4 regions of the Methylocystis sp. sgz306128 genome follow, and region 4 is predicted to be linked to each of the others. Evidence: predicted binding sites of a transcription regulator. Region 4 holds the regulator's gene; each other region holds the start of a gene.
The links. The regulator PhoB, encoded in region 4, activates phosphate uptake and scavenging genes when phosphate is short. The targets are predictions, from matches to a motif close to TGTCATNNANCTGTCAT.
Positions count from the first base shown of each region.

Region 1: the regulator PhoB is predicted to act here: its motif matches at 2,749-2,765, upstream of AC0N03_RS06115 (BtaA family protein).
Region 2: the regulator PhoB is predicted to act here: its motif matches at 2,946-2,962, upstream of AC0N03_RS01430 (YdcH family protein).
Region 3: the regulator PhoB is predicted to act here: its motif matches at 2,131-2,147, upstream of AC0N03_RS04305 (DUF2794 domain-containing protein).

Region 1 is NZ_JBVYWO010000003.1:13,336-18,117, reverse strand. Features, by position in the region: gene AC0N03_RS06130 (ABC transporter ATP-binding protein) at 1-652, shown strand, start outside; gene AC0N03_RS06125 (ABC transporter permease) at 649-1,887, shown strand; gene AC0N03_RS06120 (ABC transporter permease) at 1,893-2,702, shown strand; gene AC0N03_RS06115 (BtaA family protein) at 2,820-4,067, shown strand; gene AC0N03_RS06110 (class I SAM-dependent methyltransferase) at 4,064-4,747, shown strand.
Region 2 is NZ_JBVYWO010000001.1:305,017-309,798, forward strand. Features, by position in the region: gene AC0N03_RS01405 (tetratricopeptide repeat protein) at 1-303, opposite strand, end outside; gene rpsU (30S ribosomal protein S21) at 538-783, opposite strand; gene AC0N03_RS01415 (5-(carboxyamino)imidazole ribonucleotide synthase) at 941-2,035, opposite strand; gene purE (5-(carboxyamino)imidazole ribonucleotide mutase) at 2,035-2,499, opposite strand; gene AC0N03_RS01425 (YdcH family protein) at 2,546-2,767, opposite strand; gene AC0N03_RS01430 (YdcH family protein) at 2,989-3,174, shown strand; gene AC0N03_RS01435 (DUF2948 family protein) at 3,407-3,826, shown strand; gene hisD (histidinol dehydrogenase) at 3,877-4,782, shown strand, end outside.
Region 3 is NZ_JBVYWO010000002.1:94,274-99,055, reverse strand. Features, by position in the region: gene htpG (molecular chaperone HtpG) at 1-1,843, opposite strand, end outside; gene AC0N03_RS04305 (DUF2794 domain-containing protein) at 2,216-2,533, shown strand; gene AC0N03_RS04300 (Bax inhibitor-1/YccA family protein) at 2,709-3,455, opposite strand; gene AC0N03_RS04295 (ABC transporter permease) at 3,593-4,782, opposite strand, start outside.
Region 4 is NZ_JBVYWO010000002.1:290,744-295,525, reverse strand. Features, by position in the region: gene pstA (phosphate ABC transporter permease PstA) at 1-375, shown strand, start outside; gene pstB (phosphate ABC transporter ATP-binding protein PstB) at 372-1,151, shown strand; gene phoU (phosphate signaling complex protein PhoU) at 1,166-1,888, shown strand; gene phoB (phosphate regulon transcriptional regulator PhoB) at 1,888-2,652, shown strand; gene AC0N03_RS05245 (GcrA family cell cycle regulator) at 2,728-3,252, opposite strand; gene AC0N03_RS05240 (acetylornithine transaminase) at 3,612-4,782, shown strand, end outside.

The DNA.
Region 1 (4,782 bases), on a different contig from region 4:
CGTGGCGCTGGCGCGCGCGCTTGTTTTCGAGCCGACTCTGGTTCTCATGGACGAGCCGTTGGGTGCGCTGGACAAGCAGCTGCGCGAGCACATGCAGATCGAGATCAAGCACCTGCAACAATCGCTCGGCATCACCATGGTCTATGTGACGCATGACCAGTCCGAGGCGCTGACGATGTCGGACCGGATCGCCGTTTTCAACGATGGCAAGATCCAGCAGCTTGCCGATCCGAAGACCCTGTACAACGCGCCTGAAAATCATTTCGTCGCCAGCTTCATCGGCGAAAACAACATCGTCCCTTGCCGCATCGTGCGCGAGAGCGGGGCGCAGGCCATGGTGGTGACGCAGGATGGCACCGAACTGGCCGGAATGAAGGCGGCGTCTTGCGCGGTGGGCGAGGACCGGCTTCTGTCGATCCGGCCGGAAAGTTTTGCGCTGGCGCCGCAGTCGGTCGCGCCGGGCGAGAACAGTTTTGCGGGGCGCCTTAATGAGGTTTTCTTTCTCGGCGATCACATCCGCCTTTCGGTATCGGTCCTTGGAATGAAGGATCTGATTGCGAAGGTTTCTCCGAAGGGCGCGCACCAGCTTGTCGTCGGGCAGGAGATACGCCTGTCCTGTCAGGCCACTGATTGCAGGTTGATAGCGCCATGACCATAGACAACGCCATTCCCGATAAAGTCTCGCTGTTTCTGGCAGCGCGCGCCTCCGTCCGGCCTCAGCGCCGAGCCGCATTCTCGCTCACATTGCCTTTGCTCGGCTTTCTGTTGCTGACCTTTTTCATTCCGATCGGCGCACTGTTGGTCACGTCCGTGCGCAATCCGGAAACCCGCGAAGTGCTCCCCGCTACAGTGCAGGCGCTCTCGCATTGGGACGGAACCGGCACTCCGGGTGAAGAGGTATTCGCCGCTCTTGCCGGTGATCTGAAGATTGCCGCAGAGGCGCATACGGCTGCGGGCGTCGGCAAGCGCCTCAATTATGAAATTCCGGGCATGCGCAGCCGTATGGTTTCGGCGGCCCGCATGGTCTCGCATCTGGATACAGGCCCGTTCCGGGACAAGTTTCTGGCGGCGGACCCGGAGTGGGGCAATCCTGATCTGTGGGCCGTCATCCGCCGCAACAGCGGCTCTCTGACTGGCTATTATCTTCTGACCGCCGTGGACCTGCAAACCAAGGCGAACGGATATCTGGCGCGCGTCGATGCCGATCAGGCCATTTTTCTCGGCGTGCTGGCCCGCACGTTGCTGATTGCAGGCATCGTGACATTGGGTACCCTGATTCTGGGCTATCCGGTCGCTTATCTGCTCACCATTGCGCCGGCAAATATCGCACGGGTGCTCATGCTGCTGGTGTTGCTGCCGCTCTGGACATCCCTGCTCGTGCGTACGACAGCATGGGTCGTGCTGCTGCAGACAAACGGCATCATTAATGACGCCCTGCTTTACCTCGGCCTGACGTCGCACCGGCTGCAGCTCATTTTCACCCGCATCGGCACGGTCACGGCCATGGTGCATATCCAGTTGCCGTTCACCATTCTGCCGATCTATTCGGTCATGCGCGCCATTCCGGCAACGCAACTGCGCGCGGCAAGGTCGCTTGGCGCGCCGGCCCTGAGCGCCTTCTGGCGGGTCTATGCCCCGCAGACAGTACCGGGCGTGACGGCAGGCTGCCTGATGACGTTCATTCTGTCGCTTGGCTATTACATTACGCCGGCTTTGCTTGGCGGCCCGGCCGATCAGATGATTTCGAATTTCATTGCGACCTATATCAATCGCGATCTCAACTGGGGGCAGGCATCGGCGCTGGGTGTGGTGCTTCTTGTTGCCACTTTGGGAATTTACGGCCTGTTCCTGCGCCTTTCGGGCGCGGACCGGATCAAACTGGGGTGATGCAGATGTGGCTTCCGTCCTACGCAACAAGATCAGAAAAGTTCGGTCGGCTGATCGTGGTTCTCTTTGCTGTTCTCGTGCTTTTGTTCCTGATCGCGCCGCTGTTTGTGGTTGTGCCGCTATCGTTTTCGGACGATCCGTTCTTCACCTTTCCGGTGCCGAAATATTCCTTGCGCTGGTACTATGATTTCTTCGGCAACGACCGATGGATTCATGCGCTGATGAACAGCTGCATAACCGCCGTTTTCACCACAATATTGGCGAGCGTGCTCGGAACATTGGCGGCGCTTGGGCTCAACCGGCCGGAATTTCCCTATCGCCGGTCTGTCATGGCTATTCTGATCTCGCCGATGATCATGCCTGTCGTGATTGTGGCCGTGGGCAGCTATCTGTTTTTCGGCGGACTCGGCCTGACCAATACGCGTCTGGGGCTGGTGCTCGCGCATACCGCGCTGGCAACGCCTTTTGTCGTCATCACTGTGACGGCGACATTGTCCACCTATGACAACAACCTCACGCGCGCCGCACTGAGCCTCGGCGCGCCGCCGCTTGCGACCTTTTTCCGCGTGACCTTGCCGATGATCGCGCCCGGCGTGATCTCCGGCGGAATATTTGCCTTTGCAACGTCCTTTGACGAAGTTGTCATCGCTCTGTTCATGACAGGCGCGGAACAGCGCACCTTGCCTGTTCAGATGTTTGCCGGCATCCGCGACCAGATCAACCCCACGATCATGGCCGCCGCGACGATCCTGCTGGCTGTTTCCATTGTATTGTTCGTTGCCATATCGTTCATTTCCAGCCGCCAGAAATCCTGATGGCTGATTTTTTCGGCTGAATATCCCTGGAGGTCGATCAGGGCTTTGTCACATCTCTGTCAGTAAAATCCAATAAATGGATGCCTGTATCTGTTTGAATCATGACAGGGGCTTTCATTGACTCAGATTGCGACGTCGCGCCGCCAGACCAGCAAAAATCTTTCCAATGCCGTCCATCGTGCCGAAAAAATGTCGAAGGCCGGCGTGCTTGAGCGTGCCTTCACTTTTGCTTTCCGCGGTCTGGTCTATCCGCAGATTTGGGAAGATCCGGTCATAGATCTTGAGGCCATGCAGATCCAGCCGGGACAGCATGTCGTTGCCATTGCGTCCGGCGGCTGCAACGTGATGAGCTATCTCGTGGCTGATCCCGGCCATATCACGGCTGTCGACCTTAATGGCGCGCATGTCGAACTCAACAAGCTGAAAATTGCGGCGGCGCGGTTCCTACCAGATTACGAGAGCTTCCACCGGTTTTTTGCCAATGCCGCCGACAGGCAAAATATCGCTGCCTACAGGCGCTGGCTGCGGCCGCGTCTCGATGTGCAGGCGCGCCGGTTCTGGGATGGGCGCAATATTTTCGGCCGCCGTCGCATCGGCCTGTTTGCCCGCAATCTGTATGCTCACGGCCTTCTGGGACATTTCATCGGCTTGTCGCATTGGCTCGGACGCCTGCATGGCTGCGATCCAAGCAAGCTTATGCGCGCCAGCAACCCGGATGAGCAGCGGCAGATATTCGAAGCGGAGCTTGCGCCGATATTTGAAACGCCCTTCATGCGCTGGCTGGTCCGGCAACCGGCCTCGCTGTTCGGACTGGGCATTCCTCCGGCGCAATATTATGCTCTCGCAGGCTCGGCATCGGGCGGAATCACGCAGGTTTTGCAGGCGCGTCTCAAGCGTCTGGCCTGCGATTTCGACATCCGCGATAATTATTTCGCCGCGCAGGCTTTCGGGCGTGGTTATGCGCGAACGCCCGAGCCCTCGCTGCCGCCCTATCTCCAGCGCCAGAATTTTGCCGATATACGTGCCAGAGCCGACCGTATCGAGATTCTGCACCAGTCGTTCACGCAATATCTGCAGGGCCGCAGTGATGCGAGCCTTGACCGCTACGTGCTGCTGGATGCGCAGGACTGGATGAATGATGCCGAACTGACGGCGCTGTGGCGTGAAATCACCCGGACGGCAAAGCCCGGCGCGCGCGTCATCTTCCGGACGGCGGCTGAGCCGTCGCTGCTGCCCGGACGCGTGCCGGATGAAATTCTCGGCCGTTGGGATTATGATGAAGCGGCCTGCCGCGCCATGACCGCCCGGGATCGTTCATCCATTTATGGCGGCTTCCATCTCTATTGCCTGAAGGATGCCGCATGAGCGGGGATTATGCCGAAGCCAACGGGGCGGCCGCGCATATGGACCGGATGTATCGCTACCAGCGATATATTTATGACCTCACGCGCAAGCCTTATCTTCTGGGGCGCGACAGGATGATCGGCGCGTTGCAGCCGCGCGTCGGGGCGCGCGTGCTCGAAATCGGCTGCGGAACAGGCCGCAATCTGATCAAGGCGGCACAAATTTATCCCGAGGCCAGCTTTTACGGCATAGACGTTTCGGCAGAAATGCTGACGACTGCCAGATCCGCGCTTGTTGCCTCCGGGCTGGAGGGCCGCATTCAGGTTGCCAGAGCCGATGCGACCGATTTTGACCCTTTGTCGTTATTCGGTCAGGAAAAGTTTGACCGGATTTTTATTTCTTATGCACTGTCGATGATTCCCGAATGGCAGAGCGTATTGGCCCGGAGCCTGTCTCATCTTGCCCGCGGCGGCGCTGCACACATTGTGGATTTTGGCCAGCAGGAAGCTCTGCCGTTCTGGTTCAGGGCAGCACTGTATCGGTGGTTGGGATGGTTTTCGGTGGTTCCCAGACGGGAGCTGCCGGGTTTTGCCGAGGAACTGGCCAAACATAGCGGCATGACTGTGCTTCAGCACAAATATTTTGGCGGTTATGCCCTTCATATTGCGATATGCGATGGAGCAGGGGGCCACGGCGCTTGAACGGATGGCTAAGCCTTGGCCAGTCATTCAGCAAA
Region 2 (4,782 bases), on a different contig from region 4:
CGGATTGACGGAGATAGCGCTGTTGAAATCGGCCAGCGCGGCATCATCCCGCTTGATCTGGCGATAGGCGAGGGCGCGATTCACATAGGCGGAGGCCAGACCCGGATTGATGGTGATGGCCTGCGAAAAATCTGCGATGGCGTTCTTGTACTGGCCTATTTTGGCATAGGCCGTGCCGCGCGTATTATAGGCCACGGCGTCATTGGGATTGCGCTGGATGAGGTCGCTCAGCGAGGCTATATTTGCCGACGCGGCCGCAGGGTTTTCGGTATCGAGCGCGGCTATGCCTGCGTCTTTCGGCATGTTGGCTCCGGTCTGACAACCGGCCAGCGCCAATGACGCGGCAAGAGCAGCGCCAATCAATGAACGTGAGGACAGAAGGAAAGCGCGTTGTGTCATGAATGACCTCGGCCAGGAACATAAAATTAAACGATGCCGTACGGCGCACGGCATGCTGTCAATACAATTTCGCCCGGCGGATAAAGGCCGGGCGAAGCTACAAATATCTCAGCAGGCTGGTTCCGGACCGGAGACCAATCAGCGTGCTCCGCGAACCAATTCTGCCTTGGGCTTCATCGGCAGCAGGCCTTCGCGCTGCATTTTCTTGCGGGTGAGCTTGCGCGCACGGCGCACGGCTTCGGCCTTCTCGCGGGCCTTCTTTTCAGAGGGCTTTTCGTAATGATCGCGCAGCTTCATTTCGCGGAAGATACCTTCACGCTGCATCTTTTTCTTCAGAGCCTTGAGGGCCTGGTCAACATTGTTGTCGCGGACGAGAACTTGCACGAACTAAATCCTATCTTTTCTCTGGCCTGTCACAGCCATCCGATCGAAATTTCGATTTCCCAATGAAACCGCGAGCGCGAGCGGCGCGCTCCTCCGTTTGATCGTTCGGATAGCAGATCAATGTCCATCTGTCCAGACAATCTCGGCAAAATTCAGTCTATTTTCGGCCCGTCTCGGGCAGAATGCGCGTGACATGCCCCATCTTGCGCCCCGGCTTGGTCTCGGCCTTGCCATAAAGACGCAAACTGGCGTTTTCACTCAGGATTTTCGGCCAGTTGTCCATATCCTGACCGATCAGATTCTGCATTTCGATGCGCCCATGACGGTGCGTCGACCCCAGCGGCCAGCCGCAGATTGCTCTGATATGCTGCTCAAATTGAGATGTGACTGCGCCGTCCAGCGTCCAGTGGCCGGAATTGTGCACGCGCGGCGCCATTTCATTGACGATCAATTCTTCGTGGCCCGAGGCATCCGCCGGCATGACGAACATTTCCACCGCAAAGACGCCGACATATCCCAGCGCTTCGGCGGTTTTTCTGCCGATTTCAAGCGCGGCAAGCTCCGTTTCCGGCCTGATATGCGCCGGCACGAGGCTGCGCGAGAGAATATGATTGGCGTGGTGATTTTCGGCCACGTCATAAGCGCGAAATTCACCATCGATGCCGCGGGCGGCAATCACCGAAATTTCCCTGGTGAACCGGACAAGCCCCTCCAGAATGGCGGGGTGTCCGCCGATGGAGCGGTGCAGCACGGCCAGATCCGCGGATTCACGCACCAGAACCTGGCCTTTGCCGTCATAACCGAACCTGCGTGTCTTCAGGATAGAGGGGCGGCCGATCTGCGCCACGGCGCGTGCCAGCGCGCCGGTGTCCTCGACATCCATGAACGGGGCAGTGGCAACGCCGATGGAATTGAAGAACGTCTTTTCGCTCAGCCTGTCTTGCGAGATGCCGAGTGCATGGCGGTCCGGATAGACCGGTCTGAAACGCTCCAGCACCGCAACGGCCTCGACCGGAATATTCTCGAATTCATAGGTCACCACATCTACCGACGCGGCGAATTTTTCGAGCGCGGCAGCATCGTCATAGGCGGCGATCGTGTGATGCCCGGCAACCTCGAAGGCAGGGCTGTCGGCCTCGGGGGCATAGATGTGACATTTGAGCCCGAGCTGTGCTGCAGCAATGGCGAGCATGCGGCCGAGTTGTCCGCCGCCGAGAATGCCGATGGTGGAGCCAGGTGCGATCAGCGTCATTATTCTTCGTCCCGCGGGTGATGGGCGACGCTGGCTGTCTGCTCCGCGCGCCAGCTTTCGAGACGCGCGGCAAGTTCGTCATCGTTGAGGGCAAGAATGCTGGCGGCCAGAATGGCCGCGTTAAGCGCCCCGGCCTTGCCGATGGCGAGCGTTGCCACAGGCACGCCGCCGGGCATCTGCACGATCGAATACAGCGAATCGACGCCCGAAAGAGCCCGGCTTTCCACCGGAACGCCCAGAACGGGCAGTGTGGTCATGGCGGCGCACATGCCGGGAAGATGGGCCGCGCCGCCTGCGCCCGCGATGATCACCTGAACGCCGGCCGCCTTCGCGCCTTTTGAGAATTCATATAGCCGCTCGGGCGTGCGGTGCGCCGAAATGATCCGGGCCTCATGCTCGATATCCAGCGTTTCCAGCATGTCGGCGGCATGGCGCATGGTGGCCCAGTCAGATTGACTGCCCATGATGATCACAACAGGGGGCGATGAAATCACTCGTCTTCTCTCTTGTTCAGGCAATGATGTCCGGAGTCAGTTTGTCTTCTAGATACGCGAGGCGATCCTTGATCACAAGTTTTTGCCGCTTGTGGCGCTGCAAGGCCAGATGATCCGGCCTCGGCGCCTGCTCCTGCGCCAGAATTTCGCCTTCCAGCACCTGATGTTGCAGCTTCAGCCGTTCAATTTCAGCCTGAATGACCATGCGCTCGTCGAGAAATTGATCAATTCCACTCATGTGAAAGTTCAACCTGTTTGTTTGACTTCAAAAGCGCAGTATATTTCTAGCAGCTTGCGCCAGCACTGCCTAGAGTTTGCGAGCATAAATGGGCATTGCTGTGTCACGACTTCCTGAAAATGTGAAGACCCGCCGCTGCGTAAACTGACGGATTTGGCTTGGCGCGAGGCATAAATCATGTCATGATTTTGTCGTCTTCGGATCATCAGAGGAGTTTATGCATGTCGTTGCAAGCTCATTTAACCGAACTGGAACGCCGCCATGAGGCGCTCGAACGGGAAATAGATCAGGAAAAAATCCATCCCTCGTCCAGCGCGCTGAAAATAGCCGAACTCAAGCGTAAAAAGTTACAGCTGAAGGATGAGATCGAACGACTGCGGCAAACCGGATCGCAAACCGTGCATTGAAAAAGCCCGCAATGGCTGCAAAAGGGTCGCTCACAGCGGCCCTTTTTTGTGGGCCATGTCATGACTATATGGGGCAGGACGTTCGGGCTGAACCGGCTTCAGGCTGGCAAATGCAGAACGCGCGAGAAAATCGGTGCGCCTGACGGCTGGCGCGAACCATGATATCATGGCCTGACCCGGGGATACGGAACCGGGGGCAGGACGTACGGTCAGAGCAGGGCAGGGTGGCAGGATGGAATCTGGAGAATATCTGAAGCTGATGGCCTTCGACACCGAAGATCTGAGTGTGATATCGGCGCATGTCCAGGATGCCGACGCCCATGTTGCCGATATGGCCTATCTGCCTGCAAGCCGGCGATTCGTGGCCATGCTGGCGCGTCCCGACTGGTCGGGATTGCCGCATCCGGCGGCGCGCATCCAGACAGGCATTCACTTTGATCATGTTGAAAAGGTCAGCACGCTTGGCATCGAGCGCAACCGCGTGGCGCCGCTGCGGCTTCTGGCCGTAACATTTCAGCAGATAGATGCGCCGTCCGGCATTGTGACCTTGACCTTTGACGAAGGTATCGCCATTCGTCTGCACGTTGAATGTCTGGACGCGCAATTGCGCGACGTCGGCGCGCTGCCGGAAGCAAGCCCGGCGCAGGCCTGACCGCACAAGGGCGGAAGCGCCCGCATGAAATTGACTTGAAGGAGTTTGGAATGGCCGTTTGGCTTGATGCTGCCCAGCCGGATTTCGAGGCGCGATTTGCCCAGTTGCTGGCGACCAAACGCGAAATATCGGAGGATGTCGATCAGACGGTTCGCGCGATTCTCGCAGATGTCACCGCCCGTGGCGATTCGGCCCTTGTCGAATATACCGCGAAATTCGATCGTTTTTCGGTCAGTGCATCGCATCTGGCGTTCAGCAGGGCTGAAATTGCTGCCGCCCGCGCGCAATGCGCCTCCGAGGCGCTGGCGGCGCTGGACGTTGCGCGCAGCCGCATACTGGCTTTTCATGAACGGCAGAAGCCGCAGGACATGCGGTTCACCGACGATCTGGGGGTCGAGCTCGGCTGGCGCTGGACGGCGATCGAGGCCGTGGGTCTCTATGTGCCGGGCGGTACGGCGAGCTACCCCTCATCCGTGCTGATGAACGCCATTCCCGCCAAGGTGGCGGGCTGTCCGCGCGTCGTCATGGTGGTGCCGACCCCCGACGGTCTGGTCAATCCGCTGGTGCTGGCGGCGGCAGATCTGGCCGGTGTCGACGAAATCTACCGCGTGGGCGGGGCGCAGGCCGTGGCTGCTCTGGCCTATGGCACGCAGAGCATCCGGCCCGTGGCCAAAATCGTCGGCCCCGGTAATGCCTTTGTTGCCGCAGCAAAGCGCCGCGTGTTCGGCACTGTCGGCATCGACATGATCGCGGGCCCGTCGGAAGTGCTGATCGTTGCCGATGCCGGCGCCAATCCCGATTGGATCGCCGCCGACCTGCTGGCTCAGGCTGAGCATGATTCTGCGGCCCAATCCCTGCTGATCACCAATGACGCAGGTCTGGGGCGCGCGGTGGAGGAGGCCGTGCAGCGCCAGCTTTCCACCTTGCCGCGCAAGGCTATTGCCGGAGCAAGCTGG
Region 3 (4,782 bases), 200 kb from region 4:
AGGCTACAATATCCTGCGGGGCTTCTCCTTCAAGCAATTTCGCCTGATCGAAGATCAGGAAGGTGCCGTCTTCCAGCAGGGATTTGTCCGAATCATTGACATGATTGGCCAGACTTTTCACCAGCGCATGGCCTGTATTAATCTCGAGCACCGGCTTCGACATGGTGGACAATTGGCCGTGCATGTTCAGAATACGCTCCAACGCGCGGTTCTGCCCGCCCTCCGGGGCGATGAGGCAGGCCAGCGACGTGGCGAGCCGGTCTGATTTACGCACATCGGCGACGGAATCGCCGAGCTTTTCCTTCATGTAGGCGATAAGGCTGGCTGTATTGGCATCGAGTTCTTCCACTTTCGGGGCTTCTGCGCCGTCGAGCAGCGGAATGAGGCCAAGATCGGCTGCACCCTGCGCCACAGATTTGAATGGCTTGCCGTCATAACCCAGCGCGTTCATGGTCCAGAAAGCGTCGATCGCATCGGGCAGCAGCAGCACCTCTATGCCGCGCGCTTTGAAGCCTTCCAGCTGCGGGCTGACGGCGAGGCGCTTGATATCCTGCCCGACGAGATAGTAGATCGCCGTCTGGTTGGGACGCAGGTCCTTGACGTAATCGGCGAGCGTCCGGTTGGCCTCCTCCGATTTTGTCGAGGCGAAGCGCGCAAGTCTGAACAGATCGTCGCGCCGTTCCATCTCCTCGTAGAGACCTTCCTTGATGACGGCGCCGAAATTGTCCCAGATTTTCCGGAACGTGTCCGGGTCATTTTCCGCGCACTTAATCAGATCCTGCAGGATGCGGTTGGCGATGGCCTTCTTGATGGCGCCGAAAACCGGACTTTGCTGAATCATCTCGCGTGAGACGTTGAGCGGGATATCGGCGGAATCGACGACGATGCGCACGAAGCGCAGCCAGCCCGGCAGAAGGTCGGACGAGTCGCTGATGAGCACGCGCCGCACATAAAGCTTGCCCTTGCCCTTGCGCTCCGGCTCGAACAGATCGAAGGGCCGGCTGCCGGGTATGAAGGCCAGCACATGATATTCATAGCGCCCTTCGGCCCGCCAATGGATGGTGAGCGCGGGTTCGTCAAACTGGCCCGAGAGATTGCGGTAGAAGTCCTGATAATCCGCGGCCGTGATCTCGGCTTTGGGCTTTGCCCACAAAGCCATGCCCTGACTAAGGCGCTGTGGTTCCTTGCCGGATTCCTCGATCAGGTCGATAGGTACCGAAATGGCGTTGGAATGCTGGCCGATGATGTTGCTGAGCGTGAAAGCCTGCGCAAACTGAGTTGAATCCGCATTGAGGTCGAGAATAACGCGCGTGCCGCAGGCGGGCGCCTCTTCCAGTGCAAGCGGCGAAATCTCATAAGTGCCCTTGCCGTCCGATACCCAGCGGAAGGCGGCGTCGCTGCCTGCGCGCCGTGTCTCCACGACAACCTTGTCGGCCACCATGAAGGCGGAATAAAAGCCAATGCCGAACTGCCCGATCAGCTCTGGCGCGGCCTTGCCTTCCTCCAGCTTGTCAAGGAAGCTTTTGGTGCCGGAGCGGGCGATGGTGCCCAGTGCCTCGGTGAGATCGGCCTCGTTCATGCCGATGCCGTTGTCAGATATGATCAGCCGGTTCTGATCGGGCTGGGCGGCGATGGTGATGGCGAAAGCATGGCCTTCATTCAGCAAAGCCGGATTTTGCACGGCTTCGTAGCGCAGCTTTTCGCAAGCATCGGCGGCATTGGAAATGAGTTCGCGCAAGAATACGTCGCGCTCGGAGTAAATGGAGTGCACCATCAGGTGCAGGAGTTTGGCAACATCCGCAGTAAAGGCCTGCGACTTTGGCGCGTTCAACGTTTCACTCATGTTTTCCCCCTTGTTGGTGCCGCTAGATATTTGTGTGCGGCCGCTGCTTTTCAAGGAGAAAAAAAGGGCCGGAAGATTTTCATCTTGCCGGCCCGAATTGGCTGAACTGGTGGCGATACGAGAGCAACCGGAGGGTTGGGGGGCAATTCCAAGGTTGCTCGTCAAGTCCGCCGTCAAGCCATGGTGCCAATTAATACCCTGTCTTTGGCGCAGAGAAGGCAAGATCGCGGCAAAAGTAAGATTTGTTGATTTTCATCCTCTTGCGGCGGAAGGTAGTTTTCGCCATCATGACAGGCAGATGACGGAGGTTGCATGAGCGAGCTTGAGGGAACGCCAAAGGTCGGGCAGGTTCTCGATTATGGCCTGAAGCACATGTCCCGGGCCGCGCCGGCGCAGGTGACATTCGAGCGCGGCGAGCTTACCCTGATTCTTGCCCTTTATGGACGCAATGTCGCCGCCGGCGAGTGGCGCGATTATGCGATTGATTTTCTGAAGGACAAGGCGGTGTTCAGCGTCTTTCGCCGCGCGACCGAGGTTGCGCTTTACCGCATAGAAAAAGACCCCCGTCTTGCAAGGAAGCAGGGGGCCTTCAGCGTCGTGAATTCGGCGGGACTGATTCTCAAGCGCGGACACGACCTGCACCGCGTGCTGCAGAGCCTGGAGCCGCGCCCCAGACTATCCGTCGTCTGAAGTTGAAGCAAAATGGCGCTTCAACCTGGGGTCTGGCCTGACCCCTTGAGTGATTGCCTGTTTCAGATGCCGCGACAAGCTCAGGAGAAACAGAGGAAATGCGCCTTCTCCCCTGATCCTGATTTTGTCAAAGGATGCGGGGAGAAGGCGATGATCCTGTCAGGACGCGCCGGTTTTAGCGGCGGTCGCCGAATATATAGAGCAGCGCCTGGAACATGTTGATGAAGTCCAGATAAAGCTGCACGGCACCATGGATGGACTTGCGCTGCATCGTATCGTAGCTGTCGCCTTCCCAGTACATCTGCTTGATGGCCTGTGTGTCCCAAGCGGTCAGACCGGCGAAAATGACGATCGACAACACCGACAGCATGAACTGCATCTGGCTGCTCTGCAGGAAGAGATTGACGAGGCTTGCGATGATCAGCCCGAAAAGACCCATCACCATAAAAGCGCCCATCGCGCTCAGATCCTTGCGCGTCGTATAGCCGAAAAGGCTGAGCGAGCCGAAGGAAGCTGCGGTCAAGAAGAAGACGCGCGTCACCGACTGGCCGGTGTAGCGCAGCAGCAAGGTCGACATGCTGACGCCCATCAGCGCCGAGAAGACGAAGAAGAGGGTGCGCAGCGTCGGGGTGGAAACCCGGCTGTTCATGGCGAAAATGATGCCCAGCGGCGCCAGAATCACGAGCCACATCAGCGGGCTGTGATAAAGCGCGTAGCCTGCGGCTGTCAGATGCAGCCCGGCGGCGTCCTGCGTGACTGTGAGCATATTGGTGCCAAGCGCCGTCACACCGGTGATGGCGAGGCTGAGCGTCATGTAATTATAGACCCCCAGCATGTATTGGCGAAGGCCCTGATCCATGACACGGGCAGACGACCCGGCCACTGAACCAGCGCGTGAAGAATTGAATCGCATGTCAGACATGTTACCCTCGTTATATGCGCCGCCTGCCCGATGAATATATTCATCTCCGGCAACCGGACATGCTGGTAATATGGGCGTAATTTATGGCTTTCACAAGGCCAATGTCGTTGTAAAAGGCGAGACGGACCGGCCAAAGCTTACATGTTGCGCAGATATCGTGCCGGGCGAAGGCCCAGAATACGCCAGGTTCCGGCAAGGCCAAGTCCGATCATCAGCAGCATGGCCAGCGCCGCAATCATGAGATCCGCCGGAACATGCATGTTAAAGGGAAATTTCATCAGGTTATTGATAATGAAATAAGCTCCCAGCACTCCGGCGAAGCCCGCGATTGCGGCGCTGGCGAGGCTGATCAGCGTGAATTCGAGCACAAGAACGGCAAGCAGGCGCCTCCGGCTGGCGCCTAGTGTTTTCAGGATAACCGCTTCATAGCTGCGCGCGCTCTGGGCCGCGCTCAGCGCACCGGCCAGAACCAGAACCGCCGCGACCCAGACCACCGACGAGGCCGCGCGGATGGCATTGGCCAGTTGCGCGACAAGTTTCTGGGCAAGATCGAGCGCATCGCGGACATTGAGGCTGGTCAGCGTGGGAAAGCGGGCGCTAGCCGCTTTGAGGATTCTTGCATCCTTTGCCGGATCATCTCTCGCGTTGGTCAGGGTCGCCAGATAGGTTGCCGGTGCTCCGGCGAAAGTATCGGGCGAGAACACCATGACGAAATTCATCGAGAAGCTGCGCCAGTCCACCTTGCGCAGGTTGGCGATGCGCGCCGTGACCGGCCGTCCAAGCACATTGACCGTGATCGTGTCGCCGATGGCGACATGAAGGCCATTGGCAATCTCGCCTTCCAGCGAGACGAGCGGCGGGCCGGAATAATCCGCCGGCCACCACGCGCCCGCGCTCAGCGCCGAGCCGTCGGGCAGGGTTGAAGAGAAGGTGATGCCGCGGTCTCCCTGCAGCACCCAGGCGGCGCTGTCGTCGACTTTAGCGGCATCGGCGGGCGCGCCGTTGAGCTTGACAATGCGTCCGCGCATCATCGGCACCATGTCGAGCCTGCCCTGCGGCGCTTCCTCGCCGATGAAGCTGCGGAATGCCGGACGGTCAGCGTCGCGGATATCCAGAAAGAAGAAGCTCGGCGTCTTGCCGTTTTCGCCAGCGGCAAGGCTGGCGCGTATATTGAGATCGACTTCCATCACCGTCAGCAGCAACGTGAGCCCGAGGCCGATGGAGAGCGTCATTGCCGGCGTCAGGCCGCCGGGGCGCTGGATATGGCTCAGGGCCAGACGCAGATTGAGCCAGGGCAGGCGCAGGTGCCGGGCCAGACGCATGAGCG
Region 4 (4,782 bases):
GAAAACATGCTCAATCTGGTGCCGCCGCACCTGCGCGAGGCGGCGACCGCGCTCGGCATGCCGCGCTGGCTAGTGATATCGCAGGTTGCTTACCGGGCGGTGCGCGCCGGAATCCTCACCGGCGTGCTGCTGGCCATTGCCCGCATATCGGGAGAGACGGCGCCGCTGCTGTTCACCGCGCTCAACAACCAGTTCTGGAGCACCGATCTCAACGCGCCCATGGCCAGCCTGCCTTCCACCATTTTCCAGTTCGCCATGTCACCTTACAAGGAGTGGCAGCAACTGGCCTGGACGGGCGCTCTGCTGATCACGGCCGCTATCCTGCTGCTGAGCATCATTGCCAGAACATTGACATCCCAAAGGAAATCCGGATGAACCTCATCACCCCCGAACAACTGGAAGAAAAAGTCTCGATCCGGGATATCAAGTTCTATTACGGCGCCACGGAAGCCCTCAAGGGCATCACGCTCCCGCTCTACAAAAACAAGGTGACGGCTTTCATCGGCCCTTCGGGCTGCGGCAAGTCCACGCTCCTGCGCATTCTCAACCGCATCTACGAACTTTATCCCAATCAGCGCGCCGAAGGAGAGGTGCTGCTCGACGGCGAAAACATTCTGAGCAAGGATCAGGATCTCAACCTGCTGCGGGCCAAGATCGGCATGGTGTTCCAGAAGCCGACGCCATTTCCGATGTCGATCTATGATAATATCGCCTTCGGCATCAATCTTTACGAAAAGCTGCCGAAAAGCGAGCTCGACGGGCGCATCGAAGAGGCGCTGCGCAAGGCCGCGCTCTGGGAAGAAGTGAAGGACAAGCTCAGGGCGAGCGGCCTCAGCCTTTCGGGCGGCCAGCAACAGCGCCTGTGCATCGCCCGCACCACAGCCGTAAGGCCGGAAGTCATCCTGCTCGACGAGCCGGCCTCGGCGCTCGACCCGATATCGACGGCGAAGATCGAAGAGCTTATCGACGAGCTCAAGGAACAATATACGATCGCGATCGTGACGCATAACATGCAGCAGGCCGCGCGCGTATCGGATTATACCGCGTTCATGTATCTCGGCTCGCTGATCGAATTTGACATCACGACCAGGATTTTCACCTCACCGGCCAACAGCCGCACACAGGATTACATTACCGGTCGCTTCGGCTGACATGAGGATTGATTATGACAGAACATATTGTTGCAGCCTTTAACAAGGAACTGGAATCCCTCGGCAGCAAGATTGCCGAAATGGGCGGCATTTCCGAAAAAATGCTTACCGATGCGATGGAAGCGCTGGGCACGCTCAATCTTGACCTCGCCCGCGACGTTATCGCCGCCGATACCCGCCTCGACATGCTCCAGCGCGAGATCGAGGATGCGGCTGTTCTGACCATCGCGCGCCGCCAGCCCATGGCCGTCGACCTGCGCGAAATCGTCGCGGCCATCCGTGTTTCCGGCGATCTGGAACGCGTCGGCGACCTCGCCAAGAACCTGGCCAAACGCACGCTGAAAATTGCCAGGGAACAGCGCCCGCAATTGCCACGGGCCATCATCGGGGTGCGCCACATGGTGGATATCGCCGCCATGATGATGAAGGATGTGCTCGATGCCTATGCCCGCCGCGATATCGCGCTGGCCAGATCGGTATGGGAGCGTGACAGCGAGCTCGATGCGCTTGAGGATTCCGTATTCCGCGACCTGCTGACCTTCATGATGGAGGATGCGCGCAACATCACGCTCTGTACCCATCTTCTGTTCTGCTCCAAGAACATCGAGCGCATCGGCGACCATGCCACCAATATTGCCGAAACCGTTTTCTATCTGGTGACAGGCCAGACATTGCCGCTGGAGCGCCCGCGCGGCGGCCTTGAGGCGGATGACCAGACCGGGAGCAACGGCAAATGATGAGCTTGAGCAAAGCGCGCCAGAATTTTGAAGGCGCCGCCTCGGGACCAAAGCCCGTCGGCCAGACCGCGCCGCGCGTTCTTATTGTCGAAGACGAAGCTTCTCTGTCGCTTCTGCTGGCTTACAATCTCGAAGCCGAAGGCTATCAGGTGGAGCGGGCGGAGCGGGGCGACGAAGCCGAACTGAAGCTGGCCGAATCCCCGCCTGATCTCGTTATTCTCGACTGGATGCTGCCCGGCGTCTCCGGGCTTGAAATCTGCCGCCGGCTGCGGGCGCGCGAGGCCACCAAGACCCTGCCGGTCATCATGCTCACCGCGCGGGGCGACGAAGGCGAACGTGTGCGCGGCCTCTCGGTGGGCGCGGACGATTATGTGGTCAAGCCGTTTTCGGTGCCCGAACTTATGGCCCGGGTGCGCGCCCTGCTGCGCCGCGCCAAGCCGGAGCGCGTGGCCGCGCGCCTGAGGGCCGGAGATCTCGAACTGGATCGCGAAACCCACCGCGTCACACGCAATATGCGCGACATTCATCTCGGGCCAACAGAGTTCCGCCTGCTCGAATTCATGATGGAACGTCCGGGCCGCGTCTTCTCGCGGGCGCAATTGCTGGATGGCGTCTGGGGCATTTCCGTTGAAATTGACGAACGCACGGTGGATGTGCATGTGGGCCGGTTGCGCAAGGCCTTGTCGCGCGGGCGGGAGCGGGACCCCATCCGTACGGTGCGCGGCGCGGGCTATGCCTTCGACGAGACATTCGGCAAGCATTAACACCGCTCACACGCTGCCCGGATGCAAAGCACGCCACCCAGAAAAAAGGCCCCGAACAAGGGGCCTTTTATCGTTTCAGGCTGACTTTGCCACTTTCTGCTGCGCGCGGCGGCGATCGTGGCTTGGCTGATAGGCGATGCGGGCATGCGGCCCGCAATAGGTCTCGCCGGGACCGGAGCGTGTTCCGCAGAAGCGGAATTCCGGTGTGGACGGGTCGCCCAGCGGCCAACGGCACATGGATTCGCGCAGTTCCATGATGGTGACGCGCTCGGATATCGGAATCACCACTTCAGAAGCGGGGCGCTCCCGTACTTCCGGCTCGGCATCGGCAGCGACCTGCATCACCATCGCCGTATTGCCGCGCACATGCGTGACAGTGCGCGCGGCATGGCTGCGTTCAACCGGCTTTGCAGGACTGCGGTTACGGGCAACCGGCGTGATCGAGACCTTGTCACGCCCGGAAAGGCCGAGACGATGCACTTTGCCGATCACGGCATTGCGCGTGATGGCATGGCCGAGTTCGGCGGCGATCTGGCTGGCGCTGTGTCCGTCGAGCCATAGTTTTTTCAATAATTCAACGCGCTCGTCTGTCCAGGACATGTCAATTTCCTTAAAACAATGGTCGCGGTCCAATATTCAGAATCCTCCCGCACCATCCGAAGACAAAGCCCGCGGATGCCTGGCGCAGCAAGCAGTTTGAGAAGCCTGGAACACGATATGTCGTGGTTAACGATTTTTTAAATACACCATTCGTTGAATCCCGCGCAAGAGTCCGCGCCCGTGTTTATGGGCTGCAGACTCGTTTTCCCCAGCCCATTTCAGTGATTCTCTGTTCGTTCTTTTATTTGACCAAACCGAGTCAAGATATTAAATAGAAAATGTGGTGCCGCTCTTGCATGAGAGCGGCCCTTTGATTTTGATCCCGCCCGTTCAGGCCTCACTCAAGGAGTTTGACCCCCGTGTCTTCACCCCTTTTACCGACTTTTGCGCGCGCCCCTCTTTCGTTCGGGCATGGTGAAGGCGTCTGGCTGTATGCGCAGAACGGCGAGCGATATCTCGATTTCGGCGGCGGCATCGCCGTCAACGCACTGGGCCATGCACATCCGCATCTCGTGGCAGCGCTGCAGCAGCAGGCCGCCAAGCTCTGGCATGTGTCCAACCTGTTCCAGATTCCTGAAGGCGAGCGTCTGGCGCAGCGGCTGGTTGACGCAACCTTCGCCGATCAGGTGTTTTTCACCAATTCGGGCGCCGAAGCTCTGGAATGCGCCATCAAGATGGCGCGCAAATATCACGCAAGCCAAGGGCACCCCGAGAAATTCCATATCATCACCTTCGAGGGCGCCTTTCACGGACGCACGCTGGCAACCATTGCTGCCGGGGGCCAGCAGAAATATATCGATGGCTTCGGCCCCAAGGTCGCCGGCTTCGATCAGGTGCCGTTCGGGGACATCGATGCGCTGCGCGCAATGATCGGCCCGCAAACCGCGGCAATTCTCATCGAGCCCATTCAGGGCGAGGGCGGCGTGCGCGTGGTGCCGACGCAATTCCTGCGCGCCCTGCGCTCGCTGTGCGACGAACACGGCCTGCTGCTGATCTTCGATGAAGTCCAGACCGGCGTCGGCCGTACGGGCCGCTTTTTCGCGCATGAACTGGCCGGTGTCGAACCGGACATCATGGCCGTGGCCAAGGGCATCGGCGGCGGTTTTCCCATGGGCGCATGCCTGTCCACATTCGAGGCGGGACGCGGCATGACGGCAGGCGTGCATGGCACCACTTTCGGCGGCAATCCGCTGGCCATGGCGGTCGGCAATGCCGTGCTCGACGTGGTGCTGGAGCCGGGCTTCATCGAGCATGTGGCCGAACTTGGCCTGCTGCTGCGCCAGCGGCTTGCCGAACTGAAGGACCGCCACCCCGGCGTCATCGGGGAAATTCGGGGCGAGGGCCTGATGCTGGGCCTCAGGACCGTCGTGCCGAATACGGATTTCGTGGCCGCCGCGCGCGACCAGCACATTCTCGTCATTCCGGCGGGGGATAATGTCGTGCGTCTGCTGCCGCCGCTCATCATCACCGAGCAGGATATTTCCGAGGCTTTCCGGCGGCTGGATGCCGCCTGCGCCGCCCTCGAACATA